Regions from separate parts of the Thalassobaculum sp. OXR-137 genome, predicted to be linked through region 2. Evidence: riboswitches for the same ligand, from Rfam matches in the RefSeq annotation. Region 2 holds a riboswitch; each other region holds the start of a gene.
The links. A riboswitch is a leader RNA that binds a small molecule or an ion and turns the genes downstream of it on or off. The one in region 2 is predicted to bind cobalamin.

Region 1 (10,445 bases), 520 kb from region 2:
ACAAGCTGATCGGTTCGCTCGCCCGCGACGGAAGGGACGCCCGCGGCGGCTTCATCCTGATGTCGAGCCGGATCAGCGTGGAGCTGGTTCAGAAGGCGGCCATCGCCGGCGCGCCGTTCCTGGCCGCGGTGTCGGCGCCCAGCAAGCTGGCGATCGACGTGGCCGGCCGCTGCGGGATGGGGCTGGCGAGCCTCGCCGCCGAGGGGATCATGGTGTTCGAGCCCGGCACCGGAACACGCACGGAGAAGGTGGCATGAAGCGCCAGGATATCGTCCGCATGGCGAACCAGATCGCCGACTTCCACAAACCCTATCCCAGGGACGAGGCGGTGGCCGGGGTCGCCCAGCACATCATCGATTTCTGGGATCCGCGGATGCGCGCCGATCTCGCCGCTCAGCTCGCCGAGGACGAGGCCGGGTTCAATGAGCTTGCTCTGGCAGGGGCCAAGCGCGTCGTGGCCGGGCAGCCCGCCCAAGCCTGATTCCGGTCAGCCTTCGCAGGCCTGGGGTTCGTCGAGCAGCCGCCCCAGGGTCTCGGCCAGGTCGCGGCCCGAGCGGGCGATGATGTCCAGATATTCCTGAGCCCGCTGCGGGTCGCCATCGTAGATCCCGCTGCGCAGCACCTCGGAGAAGCCGATCACGGCGTTCAGCGGCGTCCGGATCTCGTGGCTGACCTGGGCCGAGAACATGCTGGTCGCCCGCCGCACGTCGGCGCGCAGCAGCCGGTAGCGCATCAGGTCCATGACCGTTTCGGCCAGATCCGACAGGGACGCCATCTGGTCGTCGGTGAACTGCCGCGGCCGCGTGTCGATGACGCAAAGGGAGCCGAGCGCGAGCCCGTCTTCGGTGATCAGCGGCACCCCGGCATAGGCCCGGATATGCGGTTCTCCGGTCACAAGGGGATTGTCCATGAAGCGGGAATCCTCCAGCGCGTCCGCGACCACCATCGGGGTCCGCTGCAGGATCGTGTAGGAACAGAACGCCATGTCGCGCGTCGTCTCGCTGATGGACAGCCCGCAGATCGACTTGAACCATTGCCGGTCCCGGTCGACCAGGGAGACGGAGGCGATGGGGGTCTCCATGATCCGGGCCGCCGCCCGTGAAATCCGGTCGAAGCCGGCTTCCGGCGGGGTGTCCAGAATCTGGAACCAGATCAGCTCAGCGAGCCGATCGTTCTCGTTGCTGGGAAGGGGGACGCTCAACATGCCGGTCCGACCATTGTCCTATGCAAGGTCCGGGAGGGCTCAAGGAGAGCGCCGGAGCTGCAGATATTACGGATTTGTACGATCCTCATTTTACTAATTTATCTATAAATTTCGTTAAATTTCAAACGTTCTGACAAACGAGAAAAAGTCTTTTAAAACTTGAAGATGTTTGGGATTTGGCGAATGGGAGCCGATATTTTGACGGCTCGGCCCCGGCCGCCTGCGCGGGTTCGAAATCGAACCCCGCAGTCTCGCGGCCGAGGAGATGCGCCATTGCGCAACGTCGCCCGATCGTCGCCGTGCCGGGAAAGCCCGGACAGGCGGGGTGAGGAGGGGCTGTTACGCCCCCCAAGTCCTCGGCGCGCCGCAGTCGATATGGACGAAATTGGACCGGGAATAGAGCCCGACGCCGCCGCGGTTCATGGCGATCGCCGCCTTGCCGACGGTGCTCACCCGCATCCCCGGCACGCGGATGTCCAGGGCCATGCCCTGCATGTGGAGGCTGCGCTTGGCCACGCCCGACGTGCTGGCGCGCAGCGCCTCGTTGGTCTTGGCCGAGCGGTAGCCGCAGATGATGCCGATGCGCTGGGTGATGCCCAGCCGGACCGACAGGTCGTGGAGATAGTCCAGCACCCGGGGGTCGATCGCGTGGACCGACCCGTCGTGGTGGTCGCGCAGGATGTAGCTGATCTTCCGCAGAGCCTCGGTGTCGTATCGGCCGTTCCGGAAATAGGTGATGTCGAGCCGCTCGTCGGTATGCAGGTGCTCGATCTTCAGCTTGCGGGTGTCATGGGCGGCGACAATGGCCGAGCGCGCCGGCGTGCCGCCGGTCATCAGAAGCGCCAAAGCGCCCAGGGCCGCCCGCCGCGTAACCCGGCGTCGGGGCGAGGAAGCGAAGTGTTCCGTCATGTCCGATGGTCTCCGAGGCGCCGTGGCGCGAGAAAACCTCTTTCCTTCGGTTTGCGACTCCGTGCAAGCGTTTTTGTCGGCGTCAGCGCAAACCCAGGGCCTTGGCCAGGAGGGGGTCCCGCCCGTAGATATCGTCGCGGAATTCGGCCGTCCCACCCTCGCCGATCCAGGCCGTCAGATAGGTCAGATGGACGGCCACGGGGGTCTTCAGGTTGACCCGTGTCGTCTTCTTGCTGTCGAGGATCTTGCGGACCTGTGCGGGGTCCTGGCCGTCCGCCGCCAGCATCACCTCCGACAGTGTGATCGGCTTCTGCAGCCGGATGCAGCCGGAACTGAAATTGCGCACCGACTTGGCGAAGAGGTCGCGCGCCGGCGTGTCGTGCAGGTAGACGTCGAACTGGTTGGGGAACATGAACTTCACCTGGCCGAGCGCGTTCTTCTCCCCCGGCGCCTGGCGCAGGCGATAAGGGAACCGGCCCTTCGGGATCGAGGACCAGTTCACCGTCGCCGGATCGATCCGCGGCGCGTCGTTCTGATAGCCGGCATAGAGCTCGTAGCCGCCGGAGGTCAGGTAGCTCGGGTCCTTCTTGATCTTCGGCAGCAGATCCTCGGCCGCGATCTTCGCCGGCACGCTCCAGGTCGGGTTGAACTCCAGATATCGGATCCGGTCGCTGAAGATCGGCGTCTCGCGATAGGGGCGGCCGATGATCACCCGCATGGTCAGCCGGGAGACCCCGCCGACCACATAGTCGAGCTCGAACCCGGCCATGTTGACGAAGACGTGGTCGTCGCCGAAATCGTCCGGCATCCAGCGGAACCGTTCCATGTTCAGGACGATCTGCCGGATCCTGTTCTCCACCGGGACGTTCATGGCGGCCACGGTCTTGGCGCCGACCGCGCCGTCCGAATCGAGCCCGTGGCGGCGCTGGAACTGGCGCACCGCGCTTTCCAGGGCCGGGTCGTACAGATCGGAGGCGCCTGGGACCGGGGTGAGGTCCGCCGTGGCGGCCAACCGGTGACGGACGGCGGAGACACGCGGGTCGGTCATGCCGGGCTTCAGGGTCGGCCCCTCCGGTACCGCGGGCCAGCCGCCGGCCTTGGCCAGCGCCCGGTAGTCCAGCAGCAGACGGCGCAGGCGACGGTAGATCGGATTGCCCGGCGCCAGATCGGCCATCGCCTTGGCGGTCTCCGGCGCGGCGTGCACCGCCTCCAGAAGGGCGAGACCGTCGACCTCGCGCCGGAACACGTACAGGTCGGGGTCGGCCTTCTTCGGGGCGATGCGTCCGGCCTGCAGGTCGGTCAGGTAGCGCAGCAGGGCCCGGCCGACCTCCCGGTCCAGGGCATCCGGCGTGTCGACCGCGGGCAGGGTGTAGTCGGACGGGCGCAGGCCCTGACGCTCGGCCCGTTCCAGGACCCGGACGACGGCAGCACCCTTGGCGTTGAGGGTGGGAACCTCGGTTTCCTCCACCCAGGCGTGCCCGTCGCCGCGAGCCGCCAGAAACGCCTCGACGACGGCCTCCGGATCCGGCGTCTGCGCCACGGCGGGCGCCGCCAGGGCCAGGAGAAGCGCCAGCAGGCCGACGACGGCGGATTGGATCTTGATCTGGACTGTCATCAGAGGCTTCCGGGTTCCGGTGGTCTTCAGGACGCATGGTTCCCAGTAACCCTAAGGGCTGAAAGGGAAGATTGACAGGCCCACCCCCCGACCGTAGCGTCCGGCCGTCAATCGCATGTGGTGTCCCGACCCATGATCTGGGGTCGGGATGAAACGGGAAGCCGGTCAGACTCCGGCACTGCCCCCGCAACGGTAGGCGAGGTTGATCCGCCGCAAGACGCCACTGTGCCGCCTGGCATGGGAAGGCGCGGTCGGATCGGGGCCCCTGGGCCCGGCCTCGCAAGTCCGGAGACCGGCCACGGCGTGAAACCTCGATATCGCGGGGCGCGATGATCGGGGTCGGCCGTGGCGCATGACCCGTGGCCGTCCCCCGTCCGTCCAGCTCCTCGATGTCTCTTTAGCAACGCCGCGCGGGTGTGCGCCGGACGAGGAGAATGCCATGACTTTCCAGAACCGCCCGATATCGGGCCGATCCCTGAGGGGGGCAGCGCTGATCGCCGCGCTGGTGGCCGCCGGTGCGCTGCCGGTCCAGGCCCAGCAGGCTAAGGCGCAACAGCTCGCGGCCGGCGAGCGCGCCACCGTCGCCACCTCAAACGAGGTCGTTGTCACCGCCTCGCGCATCGCCGAGACGGCCGACGAGACCCTGGCCCCGGTCAGCGTCGTCACCCGCGCCGAAATCGAGCGCCGGCAGATCCGGTCCGTGCCGGACGCTCTGCGTCAGGTGCCGGGCCTGACCCTGAGCAACAACGGCGGCGTGGGCAAGGCGACCTCGGTCTTCCTGCGCGGCACCGAGAGCGACCATGTCCTGGTCTTGATCAACGGCGTGAAGGTCGGCTCGGCCACGCTCGGCACGTTCAACTTCGAGAGCCTGTCGATCGACGACGTGGAGCGGATCGAGGTGGTGCGCGGTCCGCGCTCGCATCTCTATGGCTCGGAGGCGCTGGGCGGCATCATCCAGATCTTCACCCGCAAGCCGACGGACGCCACCCACGCCCATGCCAGCGTCGGCTACGGCAGCAACGACACGATGGAGGGCACCGCCGGCTTCTCCGGCCGGGCCTCCGGCATCGGGTTTTCGGCGAGCACGAATTACATCCGCACCGACGGGATCAACTCCTGCGGCAATGGCACGGCCATCCCCGGCGGCGGCTGCTTCGCCAACCAGCCCGACAAGGACGGCTTCGAGCGCAGCTCGGTGACGGGCGGACTGGACTACGCTTTCTCCAATGGTATCAAGGTGGAAGCGACCGGTCTTTATGCGACGAGTGAAAACGAATACGACGGATCGGCCTCGAACGAGTCGGAATCGGTGAACTACGTTCTCGGGCTGCGTGCCCTGGCGTCTCCGACCGACTATTGGGACGTGACCGCCTCGGCGGGTCATACGGTGGACGACAGCGACAATTTCTTCGACGGCACCTATCAGTCGACGTTCAAAACAGAACGCAACGTCTTGTCTTTGCAGAACGATCTGTACCTGTTGCAGGATCACGTCACGACCCTGGGCGTGGATTTCCAGCGCGATCAGGTCGACAGCGACACCGGGTATGTGGAGGACAGCCGCGACAATACCGGCGTCTTCGCCCAGCACCGGGCCGAGTTCGGTCGCCACACGGTGCAGCTCAGCGGCCGCGTGGACGAAAACGAGCAGTTCGGCGGCTACCTGACGGGCGGTGCCGCCTACGGCTACCGCATCACCGACAACCTGCGGGCCACCGCCTCCTACGGCACCGCGTTCAAGGCGCCGTCCTTCAACGAGCTGTACTATCCGGGTTTCGGCAACGCGGACCTGGATCCGGAAATGTCCGAGAGTGCGGAGATCGGCCTCGCGGCGACGGTCGGCGGCTTCGAGCTGGGGGCCAACCTCTTCCATACCGAGATCGACGACCTGATCGCCTACGACAGCTCGATCTTCGCCCCGGCGAACGTGGACAAGGCGCGGATCACCGGCCTCGAGCTGACCGTGTCGGGCGAGGTGGCGGGCTTCCTGCTCTCCGCCGGCGCCACCTTCCTCGATCCGGTGAACGCTTCCGGCGGGGCGAACGACGGCAACCTGCTGCCGCGCCGGGCCGAGCAGGTCTACACCCTGTCCGTTGACCGCGAGCTCGGCGGGCTCGGCCTGGGCTTCGGCGAGTTCGCGGTGGGGGGCGACGTGCACCACGAGAGCGAGCGCTACGACGACCTTGCCAACACCCGGACGCTGGACGCCTACACGACGGTCGATCTGCGGGCGAGCTGGGATGCGACGGAGAACTGGGGCGTGGGTTTCACCCTCTCCAACATCTTCGACGAGGACTACAAGACGGCGTCCTTCTACAACCAGCAGGGCCGGGCGGGCTTCCTGCGCCTGACCTACCGGCGCTAGCCGCGATGGGACGGACGGCGCTTGTCCTGTTGGCCGGCCTGCTTCTGGCGGGACCGGCTGTGGCGGCGCCGTCCGAGCCTGCCGTGGTGTCCATCGACTACTGCGCCGACCAGTATGTGCTGGCTCTGGCCGACCGGGCGCAGATCCACGGGGTGTCGCCCCGCGCCCGCCAGGCCTTCTCCTATCACCGTGACCGTGCCGCCGGCGTGCCGGTGATCGAGCCGGTGTCCGAAGCGGTCCTCTTCGCCGCGCCGGATCTGGTGGTACGCTTCTGGGGCGGCAACCAGCGTCTGGTGTCGATGCTGGACCGCACCGGGGTCGACACGGTGAACATCGTCTACGGCCATGACAGCGAGACCATCTTCGCCAATCTGACCAAGGTGGCGGCGGCGCTGGGCCGGACGGAGGAGGCCGCGCGCCTGATCGCCGACCAGCGCGACCGCATGGCCGCCCTGGAGGCCAAGCCGCGTCTGGGTCTGCGCGCCCTCTATCTGACGCCGAGCGGGACCACCGGCGGGACCGGCACGGATATCGACGGGATGATCCGCCTTGCCGGGTTGGAGAACATGGCGGCCGAGCTCGGCTATCGCGGCTGGCGCACGCTGTCGCTTGAGGAACTGGTGATGAACCCGCCGGACGTCTTCATCGGCAGCTTCTTCGACGACCGCGACGTGGCCCGGTCCTCCTGGTCGCCGGCCCGCCACCCGCGTCTGGCCGCGATGATGGGCGAAGTGCGCACGGTGCCGGTGCCGGGCCGGTTCCTGTCCTGCAGCGGGCTGTTCTCCGTCGATGCCGCCGAATATATCCGCGCCACCCTGGACGGGACGCGATGAGCGCCCGGTCGGTCGAAATCGGCGACAGGGTCCTGCTGCCGGTGCTGGCCGTGGTGCTGGTGGCCGTGGCGCTGGTGTCCCTGTGCATCGGCGCGGCGCCGCTTGCACCGGCCGATGTGCTCTTCGTCCTGGGCGGCGGCGGCGCCGAGGTGGAACGCATCATCGTCTTCGAACTGCGCCTGCCCAGGGTGGTGCTCGGTATCCTGCTGGGCGCGGTGTTGGGCTTTTCCGGTGCCGCCCTGCAGGGCCTTCTGCGCAACCCGCTGGCCGATCCCGGCGTGATCGGCGTGACGGCGGCGGCCGGGTTCGGCGCGGTGGTGGCGATCGGCTTCGGCCTCGCGGCGGTGTCGGTCCTGCTGGTGCCGATGGCGGCCATCGCCGGCGCGGCGGTGGCGACGGTGCTGCTCTTCGCCGTGGCGGCGCGCAACGACAGCCTGCTGGTGCTGATCCTGACCGGCATCGGCATTTCCAGCCTGGCGACTGCCCTGACCTCGCTCGCCTTCAACCTGGCGCCCGACCCGATCACCCTGCGCGACATGATCCTGTGGCTGCTCGGCTCCCTGGAGAACCGCACGACCACTGACCTCGCGATCGCCACCCCCTTCGTTCTCATCGGCTGGGCCGCCATGGCGACCATCGGGCGCGGCCTGGACGCGCTGAGCCTGGGCGAGGAGACCACCCGCTCCCTGGGAATCGACGTCGCCCGTCTGCGCTGGCGGGTGGTGCTCGGCGTGTCGGCCTCGGTGGGGGCGATGGTGGCGGTCTGCGGCGCCGTCGGCTTCGTCGGTCTGGTCGTCCCGCACATGGTCCGGCCCTTCGTCGGTTACCGGCCCGGCCGGGTGCTGGTCGCGAGCGCCCTGGGCGGCGCCGTCCTGATCACCGTGGCCGACCTGCTCACCCGCATCCCGACCGGCGGCGAACGGCTCCAGCTCGGCGTGGTCACCGCCCTGATCGGCGCGCCGGTCTTCATCTGGATCGTGCAGCGCTCCTGGATGGCCGGACGATGACCGGTAAGGCGCTCATGCTTCAGGGCACCGGCTCCGATGTGGGCAAGTCGGTGCTCACCGCCGGTCTGTGCCGGGCCTTCGTGCGGCGCGGCATGACCGTGCGGCCGTTCAAGCCGCAGAACATGTCGAACAACGCCGCCGTGGCCGAGGATGCCGAGGACGGGGCAGGGGAGATCGGCCGGGCCCAGTGGCTCCAGGCCCTGGCCTGCGGCGTGGCGCCCAGCGTCCACATGAACCCGGTCCTGCTCAAGCCGAACAGCGATACCGGCTCCCAGGTCGTCCTGCGCGGCCGGGCGCTGGAGGTGGCGGAGGCGCGGCAGTATTGGGGGACGCGCGGATCGCTGCTCGCCCCGGTGATCGAGAGCTTCGAGCATTTGAAGGCCCAGGCCGATATCGTCGTGGTGGAAGGTGCGGGCAGTGCGGCCGAGGCCAACCTGCGCCGGGGCGACATCGCCAATATGGGCTTTGCAGTCCCCACCCGCACTCCGGTGGTCTTGGTCGGCGACATCAACCGGGGCGGGGTGATCGCCGCCCTGGTCGGGACCCAGGCGGTGCTCGACGCCGCCGACCGGGAGACGGTCGCCGGCTTCATCGTGAACCTGTTCCGCGGCGACCCGCGCCTGTTTGACGACGGCCTCGCCATGATCGTCGAGCGCACGGGCTGGCGCAGCTTCGGCGTCGTGCCCTTCCTGCCGCAGATCAAGGCGCTGCCGGCGGAGGACGCGGTGGTGCTCGAGCAGGGCCGGGCGGGGGAGGACGGACGCACCGTCGTCGCCGTGCCGATGGTCGCCCGCATCGCCAATTTCGACGATCTCGACCCGCTGCGCGCCGATCCGGCCTTCGACGTACGCTTCTGTCCGCCGGGCACGGCCCTGCCGGGCGACGCGGCGCTTGTGGTGCTGCCGGGGACCAAGTCGACCCTGTCCGATCTCCGTTTCCTGAAGGCCCAGGGCTGGGACATTGACATCCGCGCCCATGTGCGGCGCGGCGGCCGGGTGCTCGGCCTGTGCGGCGGCTACCAGATGCTCGGCACCTGGGTGCGCGACCCGAAGGGGATCGAAGGGCCGGCCGGCGAGGAGCCGGGGCTGGGCCTGCTCGACGTGGAGACGGTGATCGAGCCGGCCAAGACCGTGCGCAACGCGACCTGCCGCTGCACCCTGCTGGACGCCGAGGCCACCGGCTACGAGATCCATGCCGGCCGCACCACCGGGCCGGGACTGGCGCGCACCTTCCTGGAGCGCGACGGCGAGACCATAGGCATCCTGTCGTCCGACGGGCTGGTGGTCGGATCCTACCTGCACGGCATGCTCGGCGACGATGCGTTCCGCGCGAAGTACCTGCAATTCGCTGGGCTGAGCGGCACGCCGGGGCTCCGCTTCGCCGATCAGGTCGAGGCGGCCCTGGACGCGCTGGCCGAGGCGCTGGAGACGCATCTGGACGTGGACGCGCTGCTGGAGGCCGCCCGGTGAGCGCGCTGGTCGTCGCCGGGGCGATGGTGCTGGATGCCGTCACCGGCGATCCCCGGTCGCTTTACGACCGTATTCCCCACCCTGTCACCCTGATGGCCCGGCGGTTGACGGAACTGGAGACCTGGCTGAACCGGCCCGAAGATACCGACCGCCGCCGCCGGACGATGGGGGTGATTGCTCTTGCCGTTTATGTCTCCGCCTGGACCTTGGGCGGCCTTCTCGTCACCCGGTTCCTGGACGGGCAATTGGGAACGCTGCTGACGATCGCGCTGGCCTCCACCCTGCTGGCCGGCCGCGACCTGTTCGACCATGTGGGCGCCGTGGCCAAGGCGCTGGCCGGGACCGAGGACACGACTGCGGCGCGCGAGGCGGTGGGCCGGATTGTCGGCCGCGAGACCGCCTCTCTCGACCGTCCCGCCATCGCCCGCGCCGCCATCGAGAGCCTGGCGGAGAACCTGTCCGACGGGTTCGTCGCCCCGGTCTTCTGGTTCGCCGTCGCCGGGTTTCCCGGACTCGTCGCCTACAAGGCGATCAATACCGCCGACAGCCTGATCGGCCACCGCAGCGAGCGGTATCGCGCCTTCGGCTGGGCGGCGGCCCGGCTGGACGATCTGGCCAACTGGATCCCGGCCCGCATCACCGCCGCCCTGTTGTGCGCGGCGGCCCTGAAGGAAGGCCGGACGGGCGAGGCGTGGACCACCGCCCGGCGCGACGCGGCCCTGCACCTGTCGCCCAATGCGGGCTGGCCCGAGGCCGCCATGGCCGGGGCGCTGGGCATCCGGCTCGGCGGGCCGCGCCGCTACGGCACCGAGCAGGTCGACGGCGCCTGGTTCGGCACCGGCCGTGCGGAGGCGGACGCCGCCGACCTCTCCCGCGCCCTGCAGATCGCCCGCCGGGTCTGGATCGGCCTGATCCTCGCCGCCCTGGCCGTCGCATTCATCTTCGACTGAAAAGGAAGCCCCCCATGACCGATACCGAGGAGTCCGCCCGGGCCGAGGCCCACCGCGCCGAGATGAAGCGGGTGCAGGCGGAGCACCGCGCCC
Region 2 (10,445 bases):
TCGCCGGGCTGCCGGTGGCGATCAAGGACCTGATGGATGTGAAGGGCGTCCGCACCACCTACGCCTCGCCGATCTATGCCAACCACGTGCCCGACCGCTCCCATCCGCTGGTGGAGAAGATCGAGGACCGTGGCGGGCTGGTCATCGCCAAGTCGAACACCCCGGAATTCGGTGCCGGCGGCAACACCTACAACGAGGTCTTCGGCAAGACCCGCAACCCTTGGAACACCTCCCTCACCCCGGGCGGCTCGTCCGGCGGCGCGGCGGTGGCGCTGGCCACGGGCGAGGTCTGGCTGGCCCACGGCTCCGACCATGGCGGCTCCCTGCGTGGCCCGGCTGCCCATACCTCCGTCGTCGGCCTGCGCCCGTCCCCCGGCCGGGTCACTCGGGGCACGTCGAACAACCTGTTCAGCCCGAGCTCGGTGGAAGGGCCGATGGCGCGAAACGTGCCGGATATCGCCCTGTTCCTCGACACCATGGCGGGCCAGTGCCCGCGCGACCCGATGAGCCGCCCGGCCCCGGAGCGCAGCTTCGCCGGCACGGTGGACGCGGCCCTGGCCGACAAGAAGGCCTGGTGGCCCAAGCGGGTCGCCTTCTCTCCCGATCTCGGCGGCGTCGCTCCCATCTCAAAGGCGGTGCGCGGGGTGATCGGCGAGGCGGTGCGCAATTTCGAAACGCTCGGCATTCCGGTGGAGGAAGCCTGCCCCGAGATGGGCGGGATCGGCGAGGCGTTTCAGATCCTGCGGGCCATGATCTTCGTGGTGAATCACGGCGAGCGGCTGAAGACCCACCGCCACCAGATCAAGCCGGACATCATCTGGAACACCGAGAAGGGCCTCGCCCTGTCGCCGGAGGAGATCGCCTGGGCGGAGCGGGAACGGGCCGCCTTCTACCGTGGGGTGGCCGATTTCTTCGAGACCTACGACCTGCTGGTGCTGCCAGTGACCGTGCTGCCGCCCTACGACGTCAACAAGACCCGGATCGACGGTGTCGACGGGGTGAAGTTCGACAATTACATCGCCGCCTCGGCGACCACGTCGTCGATCACCCTGACCGCCTGCCCCTCCCTCTCCCTGCCGGCGGGTTTCACCGAGGACGGCCGCCCGGTCGGCATCCAGGTGGTCGGCAAACCCCATGACGATGCCGGCCTGCTGGCGGCGGCGGCCCTGCTGGAGGACATGACCGGCCTCGCCAGCAAGCTCCCGATCGACCCACGGGCGGGCGAGCCGATCGACTGACCCCATGGCGCGACAGCGAGCCCCCTTTGCGACGACGTCCGAAGGTGGTTGAGTCACCCCCGGATCGGGATTGCACGGGGGCACGGATATGAAGGTTGAAAAGGTGGAGACGCTGGTCGTCGGCGCGGGCCAGGCGGGTGTCGCGATGAGCGCGCATCTGGGGTCCCTCGGGGTGCCGCATCTGGTGCTGGAGCGCGGCCGCATCGCTGAGCGCTGGCGGTCCGGCCGCTGGGACTCGCTGGTCGCCAACGGTCCCGCCTGGCACGACCGGTTCCCCGGCCTGGAATTCGACGACGTCCACCCCGATGGCTTTCCCGGCAAAGAGCGGGTGGCCGCCTATTTCGCCGACTACGCGGCCAAGGTCTCGGCCCCGATCCGCTGCGGCGTTGAGGTGACCAAGGTCACCCGCCACCCCGATCGGCCGGGCTTCCATGTGGAGACCTCCGACGGGCCGATCGACGCGAAATATGTGGTCGCCGCCACCGGGCCGTTCCAACGTCCGATCATTCCTCGCATCGTGCCGCAGAGCGCGCCGGTGACGCAGATGCATTCCGCCGCCTACCGCAATCCTGACCAGCTCGCCGACGGGTCGGTGCTGGTGGTCGGCTGCGGGTCGTCGGGTGCGCAGATCGCCGACGAGCTGCTGCGGGCGGGGCGACGGGTCTACCTCTCGGTCGGCCCGCATAACCGCTACCCCCGCCGCTACCGGGAGCGCGACTACTGCTGGTGGCTCGGCGTGCTCGGCCGCTGGGACGCGGAGACGCCAGACCCGGATACCCAGCACGTCACCATCGCGGTCAGCGGCGCCTATGGCGGCCACACGGTCGATTTCCGCCGGCTGGCCGAGCGCGGCATGACCCTCGTCGGCCTGACCGCCGGGTATAAGGACGGGGTGATCCGCTTCGCCCCCGACCTCGCGGACAATCTGGCGCGCGGCGACGAGAGCCTGATGTCGGAACTCGACCAGGCCGACGCCTATATCTCCCGCAACGGCCTCGACCTGCCCGAGGAGCCGGAGATGCGGGTGATCCCCGCCGACCCGGCCTGCGTCACCGAGCCGACTCTGGAGCTGGATCTGGCCGCCGCGGGGGTGAGTACGATCCTGTGGGCCACCGGCTACGAATACGATTTCGGCTGGCTGCAGGTCGACGCCTTCGACGCCGCCGGCAAGCCGCAGCACAAGCGCGGTGTGTCGACCGAGGCCGGCCTGTATTTCGTCGGACTGCCCTGGCTGTCGCGGCGCGGCTCGTCCTTCATCTGGGGGGTCTGGCACGATGCGCTCTACGTGGCCGACCACATCGCCACCCACCGGCAATACTTCGCCTATGACCGCGACGCCCGGGCGCGCGCCGGGCGCTGACTCCGCAGACGTCATTTCCCGTATGGTCAGGGGGCCCGCCCGCCTCCTACAAGGAAGGCCAACCATCTCGGGAGGACTAACTCAATGAATGTCGGTTTTATCGGGCTCGGCCGCATGGGGCGGCCGATGGCATCCAACATGGCCCGCAAGGGCTTCCGCCTCGTCGTCAACGACATCAATCCGGCGGCCGTCAAGGAGCTCGAGGAGCTTCAGGCCTCCAGCGCGCCGAATGCGGCCGAGGTCGCGAAGAAGAGCGACGTGATCATCACCATGCTGCCCGACGGCCCTGTCGTGCGCGAGGTGATCGGCGGCGCCGACGGCGTCATCGCCAACGCCCCCAAGGGCGCGCTCATCATGGACATGAGCACCGTGGAGCCGGGCACCACCGACGATCTCGCCGCCCAGGCAAAGGCCAAGGGCCTACGATACGTGGATGCGCCGGTCGGCCGCCTGGCGGCCCATGCGGATCGCGGCGAGTCGCTGTTCATGGTCGGCGCCGAGCCGGAGGATTTCGAGCTGGTGAAGCCGATGCTCGAGGCCATGGGCACGACGATCTATCACTGCGGCGGTGTCGGCACCGGCACGCGGACCAAGCTGGTGAACAACTTCCTGGCGGTCGCCTCCTGCCAGTTCAACGCCGAGGCGCTGGCCCTGTCCCAGGGCCTGGGGCTGAACCTGGAGAGCACGCTGGACGTGATCTACGGCACCACGGCGATGAACGGCCAGCTCAAGATCAACTGGCCGGACAAGGTGCTGGCCGGCGACACTTCCCCGGGCTTCACCATCGACCTCGCCCATAAGGACCTGTCGCTGATCATGCAGGCGGCCAACGCCGCGAAGGTGCCGATGCCCATGGCGGCGGCGGCCCGCGAGATGTTCAGCGCCGCCCGTGCCCGCGGGTTCGGCTCCCAGGACTTCTCGGCCATGGTCGACGCCCATTGCGATCTCGCCAATATCGAGAAGCCGCGCCTCAAGAAGTAACCACGACCGCGTCCCGCCGGCAGCGCATGCCGGCGGGACCTGCTGGCTTTCGGCATAAGGGAGGCGCCGGTCCGACCGCGATGAACCTCTCGGCCATTCACGGGAGGAAGACAATGCGTATCGGATTTCTCGGTATCGGGAATATGGGCCGCCCGATGGCCGGCAAGCTGCTTGATGCGGGCCACGAGCTCTGGGTCTACGACATCCGCGACGAAGCGATGCAGCCGCTGCTGGAGCGTCAGGCCCGCAAGGCGGCCTCGCCGAGGGATTTGGCGGATGCCTGCGAGACGGTGGTGGTGTCCCTGCCGACCCTGGCGATCTTCCGTCAGGCCCTGGACGAGTTGCTTACCGGCGAGGCTCTGAAGACCGTGGTGAACACCTGCACCGTCGGCGGTCCGTTCGTCGCGGAGGTGGAACGCCTCTGCGCCGCGCGCGGCGTGACGGTCATCGACGCGCCGATCAGCGGCGGTCCGGCCGGCGCGACCGCCGGGACGCTCGCGGTGATGGTGTCCGGCGATCCGCAGACGGTCGAGAGTCTGCAGCCGGTCTTCCGCGCCTGGGGGCCGACCGTCGTGGTGGCCGGCGAGACGGTCGGTGCGGCGCAGACCATGAAGCTGACCAACAACATCCTGTTCGCCGTCGGCCTCGTCGCGACCTCGGAGGCCATGACCATGGCCGAGAAGGGTGGGATCGCGCCGGAGACCATGCTGCAGGTGCTGAACAACGGCACCGGGCGAAACTTCTCCACCGCCCATGTCTTTCCGGCGAACATCGTGCCGGGCACGTTCGATTTCGGCGCGACCCTGGAGATCCTGATGAAGGACGTCGATCTCGCCATCGAGCAGGGCGAGGCGCTGGGCGTGCCCATGTGGGTCTGCCAGGCCGCGCGGCTGGTGATGCTGCACGGCACGTTCCAGGGCCGGTCGGCGCAGGACCTGTCGCGGATCGTGGAGATCGTGCGGGAGGGGGCCAAGGAGGACTGACGCTCTGACCCATCCCTCTTCAAGTCACTCCCCAAGAAACATCTGGGGAGTGATCGGCAAGGGGGTACGGGAAATGAAGCCTCCGCCGTTCAGACCTCGACCTCGATGGTCCCGATCGGTTGTGTGCAGCAGGCGAGCACATAACCCTCCTCCACCTCGTCCTCGCGGATGCCGCCGTTATGGACCATGTGGGTCTGGCCGGACGCCACCTTGATCTTGCACGTGCCGCAGACGCCGAACTGACAGCCGCTCGGAATATTGAGCCCGGCTTCGCGCGCCACCGACAGGATGGTGTCGGTCTCGTGGCACGACGCCTCCAGGTCCGAGGCCAGGAAGCGGATGCGCGCCTTCTTGCTCTCGTCGGGGATCACGTCGTCCGGCTCGTCCACTGCCGCCGGATCGGTCACCGGGGCGTGGAAGCTCTCCTCGTGATAGCGCTCCATGTCGAAGCCGGCGGCATTCAGCACGTCGCGCACCGCCTGCATGAAGGCGGCCGGTCCGCAGCAGAAGATCTCGCGCTCGAAATAATCCGGCGCGATCAGCTCCAGCATCAGCCCGTTCAGCCGTCCGCGATAGCCGGTCCACACGCTGTAGGGGTCCGGCTCGCTGACCACCCAGGCGAGGTTGAAGGACGGCACACGGGCCGCCATGCGTTCCAGCTCGGCCCGGAAGATGATCTCCGAGGGGCGCCGGGCGCAGTTGATGAAGGCGATGTCGCAATGCCGGCCCTGGTCGAAGAACCAGCGGGTCATCGACATCATCGGCGTGATGCCCGACCCGGCGGAGATGAACAGGTATTTGTCCGACGGCCAGGTATGGCAGGAGAAGAATCCGGCCGGCCCGAAGGCCTTCAGCCTTCCACCGACCTGCAGATTGTCGAACAGCCAGCGGGTGCCCACGCTGTCGTCCTGCAGCTTCACGGTGATGGCGATCAGCATCGGCCGCGACGGGCTGGAGGACAGGGTATAGGTCCGGTGCACCGTGCCCGACGGCAGCGGGATCTCCAGGGTGATGAACTGGCCCGGCTGATAGCGGAACCAGCTCTCCTCCGGCGTCTGAAAGCAGTAGGTGCGGGCACTGGCGGTTTCCGGCAGCACCGCCACGCATTCCAGCATCTGCGACTGGGCGTTCCAGGGAACCAGCTCGTCCAGATTGCGGAAGCGCGGCAGGGCCTCGATCGACCGCATGGTCACGCGACCTCGCTACGGCGCTCCGGGGTGCCGCCGAGACGGCGGCGCATGATGCCGGTGTACCAGTCGACGAACTGGATCACCCCGGCCTCCTGGGTCGGCGAGTACGGACCCGGCTGATAGGCCGGAGAGTTCACACCGATCTGGTTCTCCTCGACCACCTTGCGGTCCTGGTCGTTGGTGGCGAGCCAGACCTTGGTCAGCTCGTCGAGGTCGTAATCCACCCCCTCCACCGCATCGCGATGCACCAGCCACTTGGTGGTGACGGCGGTCTGCAGCGGGCCGACCGGCAGCACCCGGAACGAGATCGCATGGTCGCCGAGCACGTGGTTCCAGGTGGTCGGGTAGTGGTAGAGCAGCAGCGCGCCCAGGCCGGAGCCGCGGACCGCGTCGCTGAGCGGCCGCTTCACGGCCGCCTTGCCCGACAGGGTGTAGCTCTCCGCATTGCGCAGCAGCGGCATGCGGGTGATGCGGTACTGGGCGTCATCGGCCATGTCGAAGCCGCTCGGCAGGCCCAGCGCGCGGCATTTGTCCCACAGCGCGATAAGGGCCGGATCGCCTTCGCTGGCGTTCGGATCGGCATGGGTGACCGTGTCGGGGAAGGTGCGGCAGAGCTCGGGATGGCTGCCGGCGCAGTGATAGCACTCGCGGTTGTTCTCCCAGACCAGCTTCCAGTTGCCGTTCTCGATGATCGTGGTCTCGTGCACCACCTTGGCATCGCGCAGCCGGTGCGGGGCCAGATACGGCTCGATCATCGCGCGGATCGGGGCGAAGTCGGGGGCATGGTCGGCGACGCATATGAAGAGATATCCCGCCACGCCCTCGCAATGCACCGGCTTCAGCCCGTAGGACGCGGGGTCGAAGCCCGGGCCCATGTCGCGGGCGAAGAGCAGCCGGCCGTCGAGCTCGTAGGTCCACTGGTGATAGGGGCAGACCAGCTTGGCCACCGCCCCTTTCTCCGCCGAGCACAGGCGGGAGCCGCGGTGGCGGCAGGCATTGTGAAAGGCGCGGATCTCGCCGTCGGCGCCGCGGATCACGATCACCGGATAGGCGCCGACCTGGACCGTCAGGTAGCAGCCGGGCTTGGCAAGCTCGCAGTCATGGCCGACGAACAGCCAGTCGCGGTAGTAGATCAGCTCCAGGTCCAGGGCGTAGGTCTCGGGCGAGACGTACAGGTCCCGCTCCAGGCTGAAGCCGGATTTCTGGCGAAGAAGAAGTTCCTGAGTCCGAAGCCGCGCATCCATCACATCACCCCGCGTCGAAGACACGTTTCACAAAGGCGGGTCCGGTGGATGGGATCGGCGCCGGCGGCCGGCGGTCCTGAGAGCGGACATGCCGACGCACAGCCCGCCGATCGCCCACCGCGATCCCCTGGCCGTTCCGAGGCTGGTTTCCGGACTCTGAAGCGGTCCTTTCGGACCCGCGCGGCGCCTTCCCGGTCATCCCAGTGGCTCTTTGCCGCGCTGCGCACTCCAATACCGTTGCAGGGGCAGTCCCGGGATTTCACCGGCTTCCCAATTCTCCGCCCGCCGGCTCCTCCAGGCCGGACGGACAGCACCTCGACAGACTAAGGCTACGCCCGATCGGGCCCAGGCGTTGCGTCCCAGCGCGACCTGAGTTTGTCCGCCGACGACATACCCGGCGGCACAGGAAACGATTGACGGCGCAGCGCAAATCATTACTAAATGCAGCGTTCACGGTCTCTGGATGACCAACATCTAGGGCTAAGAGGGAATCCCGGTGCGCCTTCGGGCAAAGCCGGAGCTGCCCCCGCAACTGTTAGCGGCTAGCGGCTGTCGAGAGGGGTCACTGGTGTCCATGGGACGCTGGGAAGGCCAGACAGTCGTTCGGACCCGCGAGCCAGGAGACCTGCCGTGAGCGCATATCCGTCCCGGGCGGGGTGATCCGGAAGGCGCTTGCTGGGCTGTTGCCCATTCCCGCAGGCCCTGCCGACTCCCCCTCCACCGACACGAGGGGTGTCCATGTCTACGCAACTGGCCTACGACTTCGACGAATCCGGCAATTTCCCGCCCGCTCCCATCGCGCCGAAAGCGGCGGCCCCAAGGCCTGCCGCAGCGAAAGCAGAGCCGCAGCGGGCACCCCTGCCGCGTCCGCTGGCCAAGGCGCCGACGCCGGACGATCTGGTGCTGGACCGGAGCCGCGATTCGCTGCTGACCGAGTTCGGCAAGGCCACCCTGCGCGACCGCTACCTGATGCCGGGCGAGGACTTCCAGGCAATGTTCGCCCGGGTCTCCTGCGCCTATGCCGACGACATCGACCACGCCCAGCGGCTGTACGACGCCATGTCGCGGCTGTGGTTCATGCCGGCGACCCCGATCCTGAGCAACGGCGGCACCACCCGCGGCCTACCGATCTCCTGCTTCCTGAACACCGTGCCGGATTCCCTCGACGGCATCGTGAACACCTGGAACGAGAACGTCTGGCTGGCGGCGAACGGCGGCGGCATCGGCACCTATTGGGGCAAGGTCCGCTCCATCGGCGAGCAGGTGAAGGGCACCGGCGAGACCTCGGGCATCATCCCCTTCATCCATGTCATGGACGGCCTGACGCTGGCGATCAGCCAGGGTTCCCTGCGGCGCGGCTCGGCGGCGGTGTATCTCGACATCCACCACCCGGAGATCGAGGAGTTCCTCGAGATCCGCAAGGCCAGTGGCGACTTCAACCGCAAGGGCCTGAACCTGCATCACGGCATCAATGTCACCGACGATTTCATGGAGGCGGTGCGTGACGGCGCGATGTTCGACCTGAAGAGCCCGAAGAACGGTGAGGTCATGCGCCAGGTCGATGCGCGCCAGCTCTGGCAGCGAATCCTGGAGACCCGACTGCAGACCGGCGAGCCGTACCTGCTCTACATCGACAGCGTGAACAACAACCTGCCCAAGCATCAGCGCGAGCTGGGGCTGAAAGTCTCCACCTCCAACCTGTGCAGTGAGATCACCCTGCCGACCGGGGCCGATCACCTGGGCGAGGAGCGCACCGCCGTGTGCTGCCTGTCGTCGCTCAACATCGAGACCTGGGAGCAGTGGAACGAGGAGCCGGGCTTCGTCGAGGACGTGCTGCGGATGCTCGACAACGTGCTGACCAGCTTCATCGAGAACGCCCCGGACGGCATGTCCCGGGCGCGCTACTCCGCCATGCGGGAGCGCTCGGTCGGTCTCGGCGTCATGGGCTTCCACTCCTTCCTGCAGGCCCAGGGAATCCCGTTCGAAAGCGCCCTGGCCAAGTCCTGGAACATGCGGATCTTCAAGAAGATCCGGCGCGAGGCCGACGCCGCGTCCGTGGCACTGGCCGAGGAACGCGGTCCCTGCCCCGACGCCGCCGAGCGCGGGATGCAGAGCCGGTTCAGCCACAAACTGGCGATCGCCCCGACCGCGTCCATCAGCATCATCTGCGGCGGCACCAGCGCCTGCATCGAGCCGATCCCGGCCAACATCTACACCCACAAGACCCTGTCCGGCGCCTTCACCGTGCGCAACCCGCACCTCAAGAAGCTGCTGGCGACCAAGGGCGCGGACACGCCGGAAACCTGGGAGAGCATCCTGGAGCATGAGGGCTCGGTGCAGCATCTCGACTGCCTGACGGAAGACGAGAAGTCGATGTTCCGCACCGCCTTCGAGATCGATCCGCGCTGGCTCATCGACTTCGCCGCCGACCGCGCGCCCTTCATCTGCCAGAGCCAGTCGCTCAACCTGTTCCTGCCGGCCGACATCCATAAGTGGGACCTGCACATGCTGCACTGGACCGCTTGGGAGCGGGGCATCAAGAGCCTGTACTATTGCCGCTCCAAATCGGTCAGCCGGGCCGGCTTCGCCGGGCAGTTGGAGAAGGTCGAACGCCAGGCCTTCACGGTCGAGCCGACCGATTACGAGGAGTGCCTGTCATGTCAGTGATTCCCGACTCCCTGGTCCATCTCGACCCGCGCGAGCTGATCGGCACCGGCCGGGTCGGCCTGCTGGAATCGACCGGCACCTACGACGTCAGCCGCTACGGCTGGGCCTACGAGTTCTGGAAGCGCCAGCAGCAGACCCACTGGATGGGAGAGGAAGTCCCGCTCGGCGGCGACCTGAAGGACTGGGCCTCGCCGCGGGTCTCCGAGGCGGAGCGGGCCCTGCTGACCCAGATCTTCCGCTTCTTCACCCAGTCGGACGTGGAGGTGGGCGACAACTACCTGAAGCGCTACATCCCGATTTTCCAGCCGCTGGAAATCCAGATGATGATGGCGGCCTTCACCAACATGGAGACCGTGCATATCGACGCCTATGCCCTGCTGCTGACCACCCTGGGCATGCCGAAGGCGGAGTTCGAGGCGTTCCGCGACTACGACGCCATGCGCTCCAAGGCCGACTACATGCACACCTTCGGCGTCGGCACGGTCGGCGACGTGGCGCGTACCCTGGCGATGTTCGGCGCCTTCACCGAAGGCATGGCGCTGTTCGCCAGCTTCGCCATGCTGCTGAACTTCCCGCGCCACAACAAGATGAACGGCATGGGCCAGATCGTGAGCTGGTCGGTGCGCGACGAGAGCCTTCATTGCGAGGGCATCGTGCGGCTGTTTCACGAGTGGAACCGCGAGACCGGCGCGCTCACGCCGGCGGTGCGCGACGACATCGTCGACGTGGCCAAGACCATGGTCGGGCTGGAGGAGAGCTTCGTCGATCTGGCCTTCGAGCTG
Region 3 (10,445 bases), 350 kb from region 2:
GCCATGCCGGACGAGCGGGCCGTCCGCTGAGCATCGCCGAGCTGGCTGTCCGCAAGCCACTGCAGATAGGCGTGATACTCGACCTCCTGCGCATTCTCGGCGGCGAAGCGCAGGACGGCTGAGGCGGTCGGATGTTTCAGCGCCTCCGGCCAGACGCGCCAATCGGCGCCATGGACAAGGGACAGGGCCTCGAAGGTGGCGAAATCCTGAAGCGCCGATCCGGAACGCTGGCGGAAGGCACGGAAATCCTCCGCCTCCACCGCGTCCATCCGCCTATGCTCCTGGCGCAGCAGACGGTCCAGGGCCAGGCGGCCGCCGGGATAGTCGACCTGCGGCGTGGCACGCAGGGTCTGGCCGTTCTCCGCATCCCCCCGGGGGGCGATATGCGTGGTGTTGAGGAAGCCTCTGTGGGTCGGCGAATACGGGCTGATCGTCCCGGATGCGGCACCCAGCGCATGGACCGGATTGATGCCGAGGAAATCGGCGCCCTGACGTCCGAGCGCCTCGGCCGCCTTCCCGAGATCCCGGTAGGTCCCGATCCCCAGGTTCTCCTCGGAGCGCAGGCCGTACAGCGCCGTCGTCACGCCCCAGCGGGGCGCGGTAAGCCCCCAGGTCGACAGGTCGGGCGCCGCTTCCGGAGCGGCCACCACCAGGGTCGGGCGCTCCTGAACGATGACGACATGCAGGCCGACAGGCAGCGCCGGCAGCGCGATGACGCCCTCCTCCGAGCGGCCGCCTCGCAGCCGCTCCTCCGTACGAGGATCGGGCGCCAGCCGCCATTCGACGTCCCAGCCCTGGACCTGTAGGTCCGCCGGTTCTCCCGCCCGGACCACGACGGCAGCCGGAAGCGACCGCACCTCGGCCTCCGCCTCCAGCCGCCGCAGCGTGTCGACCGGACGCTCGGCATCCAGGCCCATCGCCGCGAGCAGCGCCCGCTTGGTGTCCGGGGAGGCGACATGCTCGACGGCGGCAAGATCGCGGTAGCGGTCGAAGATACCGGCATGGGCGGCGAGAGCGTCCAGGGCGGTGTCTGTCATTCGGTCGTCCCGTCTCGGTTCAGGGCAAAGATGACAACGCTTTCCGCGCTGACCGATTCCTCATCGCGCACCGGCCGTTCGTCCTCGGTCGGCGCCGATGTGTCGAGGCAGCGGATCCACGACCGCCCCTGCGGGGACTCCGGCATCGTAATCGGGCGATCCCGGTTCGCCGTATTGAAGGCGAGAAACACGTCATCGTCGATCAGCGACGGATCGGCCGCTTCTGCCGAGCCCCGGACCCGCAGGCAGAAGATCCCAAGGCCGGGATCGCGCCAGTTGACCCCGCCGCCCTCGAACGACCGCCAGATCACGTCGGGCTGGCCGTCCTCGGCGCGGACGCGGCCGTGCAGGAACCGTCCCTGACGTAGGGCGGGATGGGATTTCCGCAATGCCGTCAGCCGCTGGACGAAGGCGAGCAGGTCCCGATCGGCATTCGCCCAATCGATCCAGCCGATCTCGTTGTCCTGGCAGTAGGCGTTGTTGTTGCCGCCCTGGCTGTTGGCGATCTCGTCGCCGGCCAGCAGCATCGGCGTGCCCTGGGACACGAACAGCGTGGTCAGGATGTTCCGGCGGCGGCGGTCGCGGCGCGCCAGGATCTGCGGGTCCTCTGTCGGCCCTTCGGCCCCGCAATTGTCGCTGTAATTGCCCTCGTGGCCGTCGCGGTTGTCCTCGCCGTTGGCCTCGTTGTGCTTCTCGTTGTAGGCGGTGACGTCGGCCAGGGTGAAGCCGTCATGGGCGGTGATCAGGTTCAGCGAGCTCCAGGCCGGGCGCCCGCCCTCGTCGAACATCTCCGCCGAGCCCAGCAGCCGGGCGGCCAGCCCGTGGGCACCGTGCTCGTCGCCGCGCCAGAATTTCCGCACCTCGTCGCGGTAGCGGTCGTTCCATTCCGCGAAGGGGAACGGGAAGCCACCGAGACGGTAGCCGCCCGGGCCGATATCCCACGGCTCAGCGATCAGCTTCACGCCGGAGAGGATCGGGTCCTGAATCATCGCGTCGAGCAGGCCGGCGCTCGCCTCGAAGCCCTTCTCCTCGCGGCCCAGCACGGTGGCGAGGTCGAAGCGGAACCCGTCCACCCCCATCTCCTCCACCCAGTAGCGCAGGCTGTCGAGCACCAGACGGGTGACGAAGGGGTGCGAGGTGTTGAGGGTATGGCCGCAGCCGGTGTCGTCGGCGTAGTACCGCGGCCGGCCGCGCTGGAGGCGGTAATAGGCGGCGTTGTCGAGGCCGCGGAACGACACGGTCGGGCCGCGCTGGTCGGCCTCGCCGGTGTGGTTGTAGACCACGTCCATCAGCACCTCGATCCCGGCATCATGCAGACGGCGCACCGCATCGCGGAACCCTTCCGGACCGGACGGCCCGGCATAGCGGGAATCCGGCACGAAATAGGAGATCGGGCTGTAGCCCCAGTAATTCACCAGCCCCTTGTCGGCCAGGAACCCCTCGTCGAGGATGCCCTGGATCGGCAGCAGCTCGACCGCGGTCACACCCAAGGTCTTCAGGTGTTCGATGACCTTGGGATGACCGAGCGCGTCGTAGGTGCCGCGCAGCGGCTCGTCCACCGCCTCGAACTGCTTGGTCAGCCCCTTCACATGGGCTTCGTAGATGATGCTGTCGGCCCATGGGGTACGCAGGCGCGGACCGGTATCGACGGTCCCCGACGGGGCCAGCACCACGCATTTCAGCACGAAGGGCGCGCTGTCGCGGCCGTCGAAGGACAGGTCCTCGTCCGCCGCCCGCACGTCGAAGCCGTAGAGGGCATCGCTCTGCACGAAGGCGCCGTCCAGTGCCCGCGCATAGGGGTCGAGCAGGAGCTTGTTCGGGTTGAAGCGCTGACCCCGGTCCGGCGCGTATCCGCCATGGACCCGGTAGCCGTAGCGGCATCCGGCTTCCAGCCCCGGCACGAAGCCGTGCCAGATCGGCCCGCTGCGCTCCGGCAGGTCGACCTTCTCGACCTCATTGCCCTCGGCGTCAAACAGACAAAGTTCGACGCGGGCGGCGTTCTCGGAAAAGACAGCGAAGTTCACGCCCCCGTCTTCGACATGGGCGCCAAGACGGTGATAGTCGCCGGCCAGGATCTCCAATTCGGACTCCTCCAGGTGGCAAACGGACGTCGGTGTCGAGCATATCCGGTCCACAGCAAAGTGCCACCACGCGTATGCTGCAGTGCGACAGGCTTAGGGATTGGGCGAAAGAAAACCCCGTCCACGGTGACGGAGGAAACAGACCCATCGGTGCTGTTTACAACGCGGCCCGGTCCGGACGGTTCCCGCCCGGACCGGCGCATCGCAGGTGCGAACTACTTCGCGTATTTGCCGGTGAGCTGCGGTGTATAGGGACCGGACAGTCCCTTCTCCTTGTGCTGCAGGCGGCTGTCCCGCCCCCAGGTACGCTTCAGGGGATCGCTGACCGACACTTTCAGCACGCCCATCCCGGCCACTTCCAGCTCGATCCGGTCGCCGTCCATGAACGGGCTAAGGCCCCGGTGGTTGGTCCCGGTGGCGACGATGTCGCCCGGCTCCAGCGTGTGCATGGCGCTCAGCCACTCGATGCAGCGCGGGATCTTGTGCGCCATGTCGGAGGTGTTGAACGACTGGCGGACATCGCCGTTGACGCTCAGGCGGACGTCCAGGTCGTTCGGATCCACCACCTCGTCCTTGGTGACCAGGTACGGGCCGATCGGCGCGAAGGTCTCGCGCGACTTCACCTGGAAGAACTGATTGCCGGCCGGCGGCAGGTTGCGGGCCGACCCGTCGATGAAGTTCATGTAACCGAACACATAGTCCATCGCCTCGTCGGCCGAGACGTTGGAGCAGCGCTTGCCGATCACCAGCGCCAACTCCGCCTCGCCCTCGAAGACGTCGGCCGGGACGTCCGGCAGGACCATGGTGCCGCCGGTGCCGATGATCGCGCTGGGCGATTTGTGGAAGCCGTTGATCAGCGGCTTCTCGGTCAGGGTGCCGTCTTCCATGTAGTTCACGGCCATGCAGTCGATCTGCCGCGGCAGCGGGAGCGGCGGCCGGATGGTGACGGCGTCCAGGGCCACCGGCTTGCCGGCGGAAACGGCCGCCTCGATCTTGCCGCGGGTCTCCTCGTAGGTCGCGATCACCGCGTTGATCAGGCCCCGGTTGTCCAGGTGGGGCAGATGCGCGACGGCATCGGTGACGTCGACCACCCCGTCGCCGGACAGAACGCCCAGCCGCCAGTCACCGAGGTCCGGGTGATCGAAATACAGAAACTTCATGGCCGCTATCTCCCTCTGCGCCGCGCCCTTCGAACCGGGCTTGGCCGGGATCATAGGCGGCTCCCTCTTCCAAGGGAACGCATGCAGGCAGGTCGCCCGCCTCCACCTCCGAGGCCATGGCGATGCTGGTGACCGATGGCAGGGCGAAGCGGGCCACGGGCGTACCGCCGGTCACCGGGTGCAGCAGAACGACACAGGAGACCAGCGCCGTGGACCCTGCTGCGGCCAGCCCCATGAAGACCTGCTCCACGACCGGCGGCACGGCCGATTTTCGCTCCAGAACCGCGATGGCAATGCCGCACCCGGCGGTCGCCAACAGCAGGGAGAGGGTCGTCAGGCTGAGGATCAGGGAAATCGACATGAGGCGCGCCTTCTTGTTGCAACTCATTCTCAATTTCAGTATCTACAAATGAGAACCAGTCGCAACAAGGGATTTCGGCAATGGCCCAACCCTCAGAACTCAGACCCGCCCGGCGCAGTACCGCCGGGTCGCGCACTCCGATCTGCCGACTGACCACCGGAGAGGCCCTGATCGTCTGGGCGATCCGGCACTGGGTGCAGTCGGTGAAGGCCCGGCTCGACCCGCGCGACCTGCTGCGCTGCGGCTTCGCGACGATCGAGGCGGAGGACGTGAGCGACGCGGTGGACCGGCTGCTGATGGTCACCCTGCGCGAGGCGACGACGGTGCGCGACGTGGGCTGCCTGCGGTGCCCGACCCTGGGGGACGGCGAGCGCGACATCCTGGAAGCGGTCGCCCTGTCCCAGCGCGGCCGGCGCGAGGAGGCGATGGCGGTGGTTCAGTCCTGGCTCCCGCTATCGGCGGCGCTGCGGGCGTATGACGACATCGCGACCATCGGCCGGGCGCTGACCGGGGTCGACATGACGGTGCCCGTGCGCCGCAAGTCGGCACCCGACATCCGGTTGCTGGAGGGGATCGCCACCCATCCGGAATCCTCCCCCATGCTCCACTGACGGCCGGATATCCGCCGATTTCCGGCGAAATTCCTTGCATCTCCGGCCCCGAGACCGGAGACTGCGGCCGTCGTGGTGATCGCTCTCCGACAGGAGATCCGATCAGGGAAGCCGGTGAGAGACCGGCGCTGCCCCCGCAACTGTAAACGGCGAGCGACCCCCGAATAGCCACCGGACTTGCGCCGGGAAGGACGGGGGTTCGCGTCCGAGCCGTGAGCCAGGAGACCGACCGCGACGCGTCACCATCCGGCGGGCGGGGTGTTCCGACGGTAGGGCCGAGGCCCGAGCGGTGGCGATATGCGCCATCGCGATCGGACCGCCTCGCATGAGAAACGCCCTCGATCCCTCCCCAACCGCCTCGGCGACCGGACTCCGCGCCTGCGACGTCAGCCTGGATGTCGGCAACCGCGCGCTGCTCGACCGGGTCAGCCTCCACGTCCGTCCGGGCGAGGTTGTCGGTCTGCTCGGTCCCAACGGATCGGGCAAAAGCACGCTGCTGCGGATCCTCGCCCGCCTTGCCGAGCCGACCGGCGGCACGGTCACCCTGGACGACGCGCCGATGGTTGGGCTCGACCGGAGGATCACCGCCCGCACCCTCGGCTATCTGCCCCAGAGCGCCCGCAGCGAGTGGCCGATCTCGGCCCGCGAAACCGTCATGCTGGGGCGCACGCCGTTTCTCTCCCCGGTGTCCCGGATATCGGAGGCCGACCGAACGGCGGTCGACGAGGCCCTCGCCGTGACTGACACCAGCCATCTGGCCGAGCGCGCGGTGACGACCCTGTCCGGCGGAGAGCGGATGCGGGTGATGCTGGCCCGGGTGCTGGCGGGCGAGCCGACCCTGCTGCTGCTGGACGAGCCGGTGACGGGCCTGGACCCGCGCCACCAGTTGGAAGCCATGATCCTGCTCGACCGGCTGGCGCAGGATGGGCGCGGCACCCTGGTGGTGCTGCACGACCTCACCCTGGCCGCGCGGTTCTGCCATCGGGTCTATGTGCTGCACGAGGGAATGGTGGTCGCCGAGGGCCCGCCGGCTCGCGCCCTCGATGCGGCGACCATCGCCGCGGCCTTCGAGGTCGAGGCCCGGCGCATCGGCGAGGGCGACAATGCCCTTATCGTGCCCTGGTCGGTGCAAGTGAACGGGTCGGAGGATCGGAATGCCGGCCGCCGCTGACCGCATCCTCGGTCCCGCGCCGCCGCAACCGGCCGGCCGGCCCCTCCTGGTGGCCCTGGCGGTCGCCGCGTCGGTCGCGGTGCACGGCGTTGCCCTGGCAGCCGCCATCGGCTGGTGGGGCGGTCCGCAGACGACGGCGCCGGAACCGTTCGAGGTGGTGATGGTCACCCTCACCCAGCCGAACCGGACGGCCGCGCCGGGGTCCGCCATCGCCGGCGGTCCGGCACCGCAGCCGGCCGACCGCGCGGGACCGCCGGCCGTCACCATGCCCGTCGCCGAGGCCGCCGCTCCCGCGGTCGCCGCCCCCCTGCCGTTCAGCGCACCGGCCGCAACGGACAGCCCCGCCCGCCCGGTACCGGCGCCCCTACCGGCCAAGGCGATGCCGGCGGCACCCGCCCCGGCGCCGGTCCAGGTCGCCGAAGTGCGGCCCGAGGCGGCCGCTGTCGAGCGGGTCGAGACGCCGGAGCCGGTGCCGGCCCGGATCGCAGAGCCGCCGCGTCCCGTCGCCCGCCCTGCGTCACCCTCGGCGGCACCCCCTGCCGCGCCTCCCGCCGCCGTGGCGTCACGCGAGGGCGCCGCGAAACCCGCTGCGGCATCCACCGAGACCGCCTCCCCCGCCCGAGGCGCCGGACCGGCGAGCACGCCGACCAGCGTGGCGGCATTGAGCGGACTGCGAGACGATGAGGCTGGCGGCAGCAGCCCGGCCGAGTTCTCCGTCGGCTCGGCCGGCAATCCGGCCCCCGACTATCCTTTCCGGGCCCGCCAGCGCGGCTGGGAGGGGCGGGTCGTGCTGCGGGTGGCGGTCGATCGTTCCGGCCACCCGGTGCGCATCGCCGTCGCCGAAAGCAGCGGCCACGGCGTGCTCGACACCGCCGCCCATCAGACCGTCGCCACCTGGGTCTTCCGCCCGGCGCGGCGCGGCGGCCAGCCGGTCGCCGGCGAGACCCTGGTCCCGGTCGTCTTCCGGCTGAACTGAGATGTCGGCTAGATCAGGGACAGTCCGCGGGCGATGGCCAGCAGGCCGAAGCCGATAATCAGCGCCCCGGCCCCGCGGTTGATCCAGCCGATCGCCCCCTCGCTCAGGCGCCGCCGCAGGAACCCGTCGACGGCGCCGGCCAGGATCAACCACCAGATCCCGGAGCCGAGAAACACGCCGAGGATCAGCAGCAGGGCCGGCCTCCAGCCCGCGTCGTCCCCCAGCACCACGCCGAGCCCGGCGAACAGGGCGACGAAGGTCAGGATCGTCTGCGGGTTGGCGAGGGTCAGGCCCACCGTCTGCACGAAGGCCATCATCGGATGCGGGCCGACCGGCGCGGTGCGGGCGGGTCCGGCCGCCCGGCTGCGCCAGGACTGGACGCCCAGCCAGACGAGGGCCGCCCCGCCGGCCAGCGCCAGCACCGTCTGCCAGGTCAGCAGGAAATCGGAGACCGCCGTCAGCCCGAAAGCCGCCACCGCGCCATAGGTCGCATCGGCGACCGCTGCCCCCATGCCGGTGGCGAACCCGGTGGCGAACCCGTGGTCCAGGGACCGGCGGATGCAGAGCAGGCCGATCGCGCCGACCGGCATCGCCAGGGCGAGCCCGAACAGGAAACCCTGGGAGAAAGGCCCCACCCCCCAGTCAGTCATCCTCCGGCTCCGCGATCGGAAGAGCCCCGTTCTCCTTGGCTGACGACAAGGCGATATGGGTGCGGCTGCGGGCGACCCCGGGCAGGGCCTTGAGCCGGCCGGTGATCAGCGTCTCCAGCGCCTTGGTGTCCCGCGCCCGCACCTTCAGCAGATAGGACCACTCGCCGGTCACGTGGTGCAGCTCCAGCACCTCGGGCATCAGGGCGGCGGCGGCCAGGAACCGCTCGTTATGCTCTGTGCGCTCGATTTCCACGAAGATGAAGGCGAGCAGGCCGAGATCGACCGCATCGGGATCGACACGGGCCGACCAGCCGGTGATCACGCCGCGCTCCTGCAGCCGCTTGAGCCGGTCGTTCGCCGCCGACACGGACAGGCCGCAGGCGCCGGCGATCTCTGCATTGGTCGCCCGGCCGAAGACCTGCACAAGTCCAACAATTTTCCGGTCTATATCGTCCATGACCGGATAATTAGCGGACTTCTGCTCTATTTCAAGGAAAACAACGGGATCTCGATCGTCATGCCCCGAACCGGATGGAGGCCCATCTCGCGGATGTCATCGGCCGGCAGGTGCGCCGCCACGTCGGCCGAGGCCAGGATCGGGCAGTTCAGGGGCCGGCACAGCGCCTCGATCCGGCTGGCCAAGTTGACCGCCGGACCGATCACGGTGAACGCTTGGCGCCCGCCGGCCCCGACATTGCCGTAGCGCACGGTGCCCATATGCAGCGCGATATCGACCGGCAGGGCCGCGGGCTCCTCCTCGCGGAAGGCGCCGATTCCCGCCTGGATCGCCCGGGCTGCTGCCGCACCTCGGATACAGGCCTCCGCTGGATTGCCCGCCGCGTCGAAAGCCGCCAGATATCCGTCCCCGAGAAACGCAAGGATCTCGCCGCCTTCCGCCTCGATGGGCGGGATCATGGCGTCGAAATGCCGGTCGAGGAACTCGACCAATCGGGCGCCGGGCATGGTGTCGCTCGCCGCGGTGAAGCCGGACAGGTCGGCGACCAGGATCACCGCCTCCAGCGACTCGGTATGGCCCGGCTGGACAGCGCCGCTGAGCACGGCGGCACCGGAGCGCGGGCCGAGATACGCGCCCAGGAGATCCCGGGCGATCGCCCGTTCCCGCCCCGGCTCGCACGCCGCCACGATCCGCGAGACGAGCCGATCCAGTAGAGCCAGATCCGCCGCGGCGAATCCGGCCGGATCCCGCGACAGCCAGCGGATGATGAAGCCTTCGGAGCGCTCCGGCCCCGGCGTGCCGATGGGAACCAGATGGGCGAGGTAGTCGGTGAAGCCCTCGTCCCGCAGCTCCTCGAACACGGCAAAATCCATCGGACACTCGGGCAGCGCCAGGGGCCGATGCATCCGCTGCTCGCCACGACGCAGCATGTAATAGAGCGGGCTCTTCAGCCACGTCTCGCGGGCGTCGTCGGCGTGACGGAAGACGCTGCTGTTCAGCGCCTCGTCGGCCTTCCAGGTCACCGCGATCGCATCGATCTCCGGGTGCAGGGTACGGGCGCCGACTCGGATCTCATCGAGGGCCACGCCGAGACCGGTCAGCACTTCACTGGCCGCCGCCACGATCGTCTCGACATCGGCGCGCACCAGCGCGAACTGCACGAGCCGATCCTCCAGCGCGCGCAAGGCCGCCTCTCGGCCCTCCCTATCAGCCATCGCCGTTCCGTCCTGCCAGTGTGAGACGGCAAATCTACCCGTCGCCGACGCTCGCTTTCAAACATTCCGGCAGCCTGCTAGACGAAACCCATGCGTTCCCCCGTCGCCCGCGAGATCAGCCAGATGCACGCCCTGCACGCTTCCCCCGTGGGAACGGCGTGGCGGCTGCCCGACGGCACCATCGGACATCCGACACCGTCCCAGGCGGCCCTGCGGGCCCATGAGACGCCGCCGGTGGTCTGTCACGCCCGCTCCATCGCCAGGCGGCTGGGTGTGGAGCAGATGGCCGCCCTGGATGTGCTGGAGCTCTTCGCCTTCGTGCGGCCGGCCCAGTTCTGCCTGCCGACGCCGCGCGGCCTGGCGGAGGCGATGGACCTGCCGATCCCCCATACGCTGGACGACGCGCCCGACACCCTGCTCGCCGCGGCGGACGCCCTTCTGGCGGAAATCCCCGAGCGCCAGGCCCTGGGCCAGCGCGACCGCTGGGCGCGGCCGATCGCCAAGGCGATGCATGACGGAGGCTGGGGCTGGGGCCGACTCATCCTCCTGGCCCTGGACGAGCCCGATCCGGGACCGCCGGGCCCCATCCGCCCGGCCACGATGGAAGTCTGGCGGGAACTTCAGGAATGGTCGGAACACGCCCCGCAGCCGCCCGCCGGCCACGAGCCGGTCGGCGAGAGCGAGGCCCGGGTCCGCCTGTCCTCCATGCTCGGCGACAAGGCAGAGC

Region 1: linked by a shared signal. The riboswitch ahead of T8K17_RS20175 (TonB-dependent receptor domain-containing protein) and the one ahead of T8K17_RS22510 (aromatic ring-hydroxylating dioxygenase subunit alpha) in region 2 are both predicted to bind cobalamin.
Region 3: linked by a shared signal. The riboswitch ahead of T8K17_RS24075 (ABC transporter ATP-binding protein) and the one ahead of T8K17_RS22510 (aromatic ring-hydroxylating dioxygenase subunit alpha) in region 2 are both predicted to bind cobalamin.

Annotation. Positions count from the first base shown of each region.
Region 1 covers NZ_CP139715.1:4,326,998-4,337,442, reverse strand. Annotated here, with positions in the region: gene fdhD (formate dehydrogenase accessory sulfurtransferase FdhD) at 1-257, shown strand, start outside; gene T8K17_RS20195 (formate dehydrogenase subunit delta) at 254-481, shown strand; gene T8K17_RS20190 (GAF domain-containing sensor histidine kinase) at 488-1,204, opposite strand; gene T8K17_RS20185 (DUF882 domain-containing protein) at 1,544-2,113, opposite strand; gene T8K17_RS20180 (L,D-transpeptidase family protein) at 2,196-3,728, opposite strand; cobalamin riboswitch at 3,830-4,044, shown strand; gene T8K17_RS20175 (TonB-dependent receptor domain-containing protein) at 4,168-6,093, shown strand; gene T8K17_RS20170 (ABC transporter substrate-binding protein) at 6,123-6,926, shown strand; gene T8K17_RS20165 (iron ABC transporter permease) at 6,923-7,933, shown strand; gene T8K17_RS20160 (cobyric acid synthase) at 7,930-9,402, shown strand; gene cbiB (adenosylcobinamide-phosphate synthase CbiB) at 9,399-10,352, shown strand; gene cobO (cob(I)yrinic acid a,c-diamide adenosyltransferase) at 10,367-10,445, shown strand, end outside.
Region 2 covers NZ_CP139715.1:4,842,722-4,853,166, forward strand. Annotated here, with positions in the region: gene T8K17_RS22485 (amidase) at 1-1,238, shown strand, start outside; gene T8K17_RS22490 (NAD(P)/FAD-dependent oxidoreductase) at 1,327-2,598, shown strand; partial or broken gene T8K17_RS22495 (NAD(P)-dependent oxidoreductase) at 2,674-3,579, shown strand; gene T8K17_RS22500 (NAD(P)-dependent oxidoreductase) at 3,693-4,562, shown strand; gene T8K17_RS22505 (hybrid-cluster NAD(P)-dependent oxidoreductase) at 4,652-5,749, opposite strand; gene T8K17_RS22510 (aromatic ring-hydroxylating dioxygenase subunit alpha) at 5,752-6,996, opposite strand; cobalamin riboswitch at 7,119-7,329, opposite strand; cobalamin riboswitch at 7,433-7,644, shown strand; gene T8K17_RS22515 (ribonucleoside-diphosphate reductase subunit alpha) at 7,735-9,663, shown strand; gene T8K17_RS22520 (ribonucleotide-diphosphate reductase subunit beta) at 9,654-10,445, shown strand, end outside.
Region 3 covers NZ_CP139715.1:5,193,727-5,204,171, forward strand. Annotated here, with positions in the region: gene malQ (4-alpha-glucanotransferase) at 1-1,037, opposite strand, end outside; gene glgX (glycogen debranching protein GlgX) at 1,034-3,118, opposite strand; gene T8K17_RS24060 (fumarylacetoacetate hydrolase family protein) at 3,334-4,278, opposite strand; gene T8K17_RS24065 (hypothetical protein) at 4,241-4,639, opposite strand; gene T8K17_RS24070 (hypothetical protein) at 4,720-5,250, shown strand; cobalamin riboswitch at 5,307-5,499, shown strand; gene T8K17_RS24075 (ABC transporter ATP-binding protein) at 5,576-6,421, shown strand; gene T8K17_RS24080 (TonB family protein) at 6,405-7,397, shown strand; gene T8K17_RS24085 (LysE family translocator) at 7,406-8,047, opposite strand; gene T8K17_RS24090 (Lrp/AsnC family transcriptional regulator) at 8,040-8,504, opposite strand; gene T8K17_RS24095 (adenylate/guanylate cyclase domain-containing protein) at 8,531-9,718, opposite strand; gene T8K17_RS24100 (ATP-dependent DNA helicase) at 9,809-10,445, shown strand, end outside.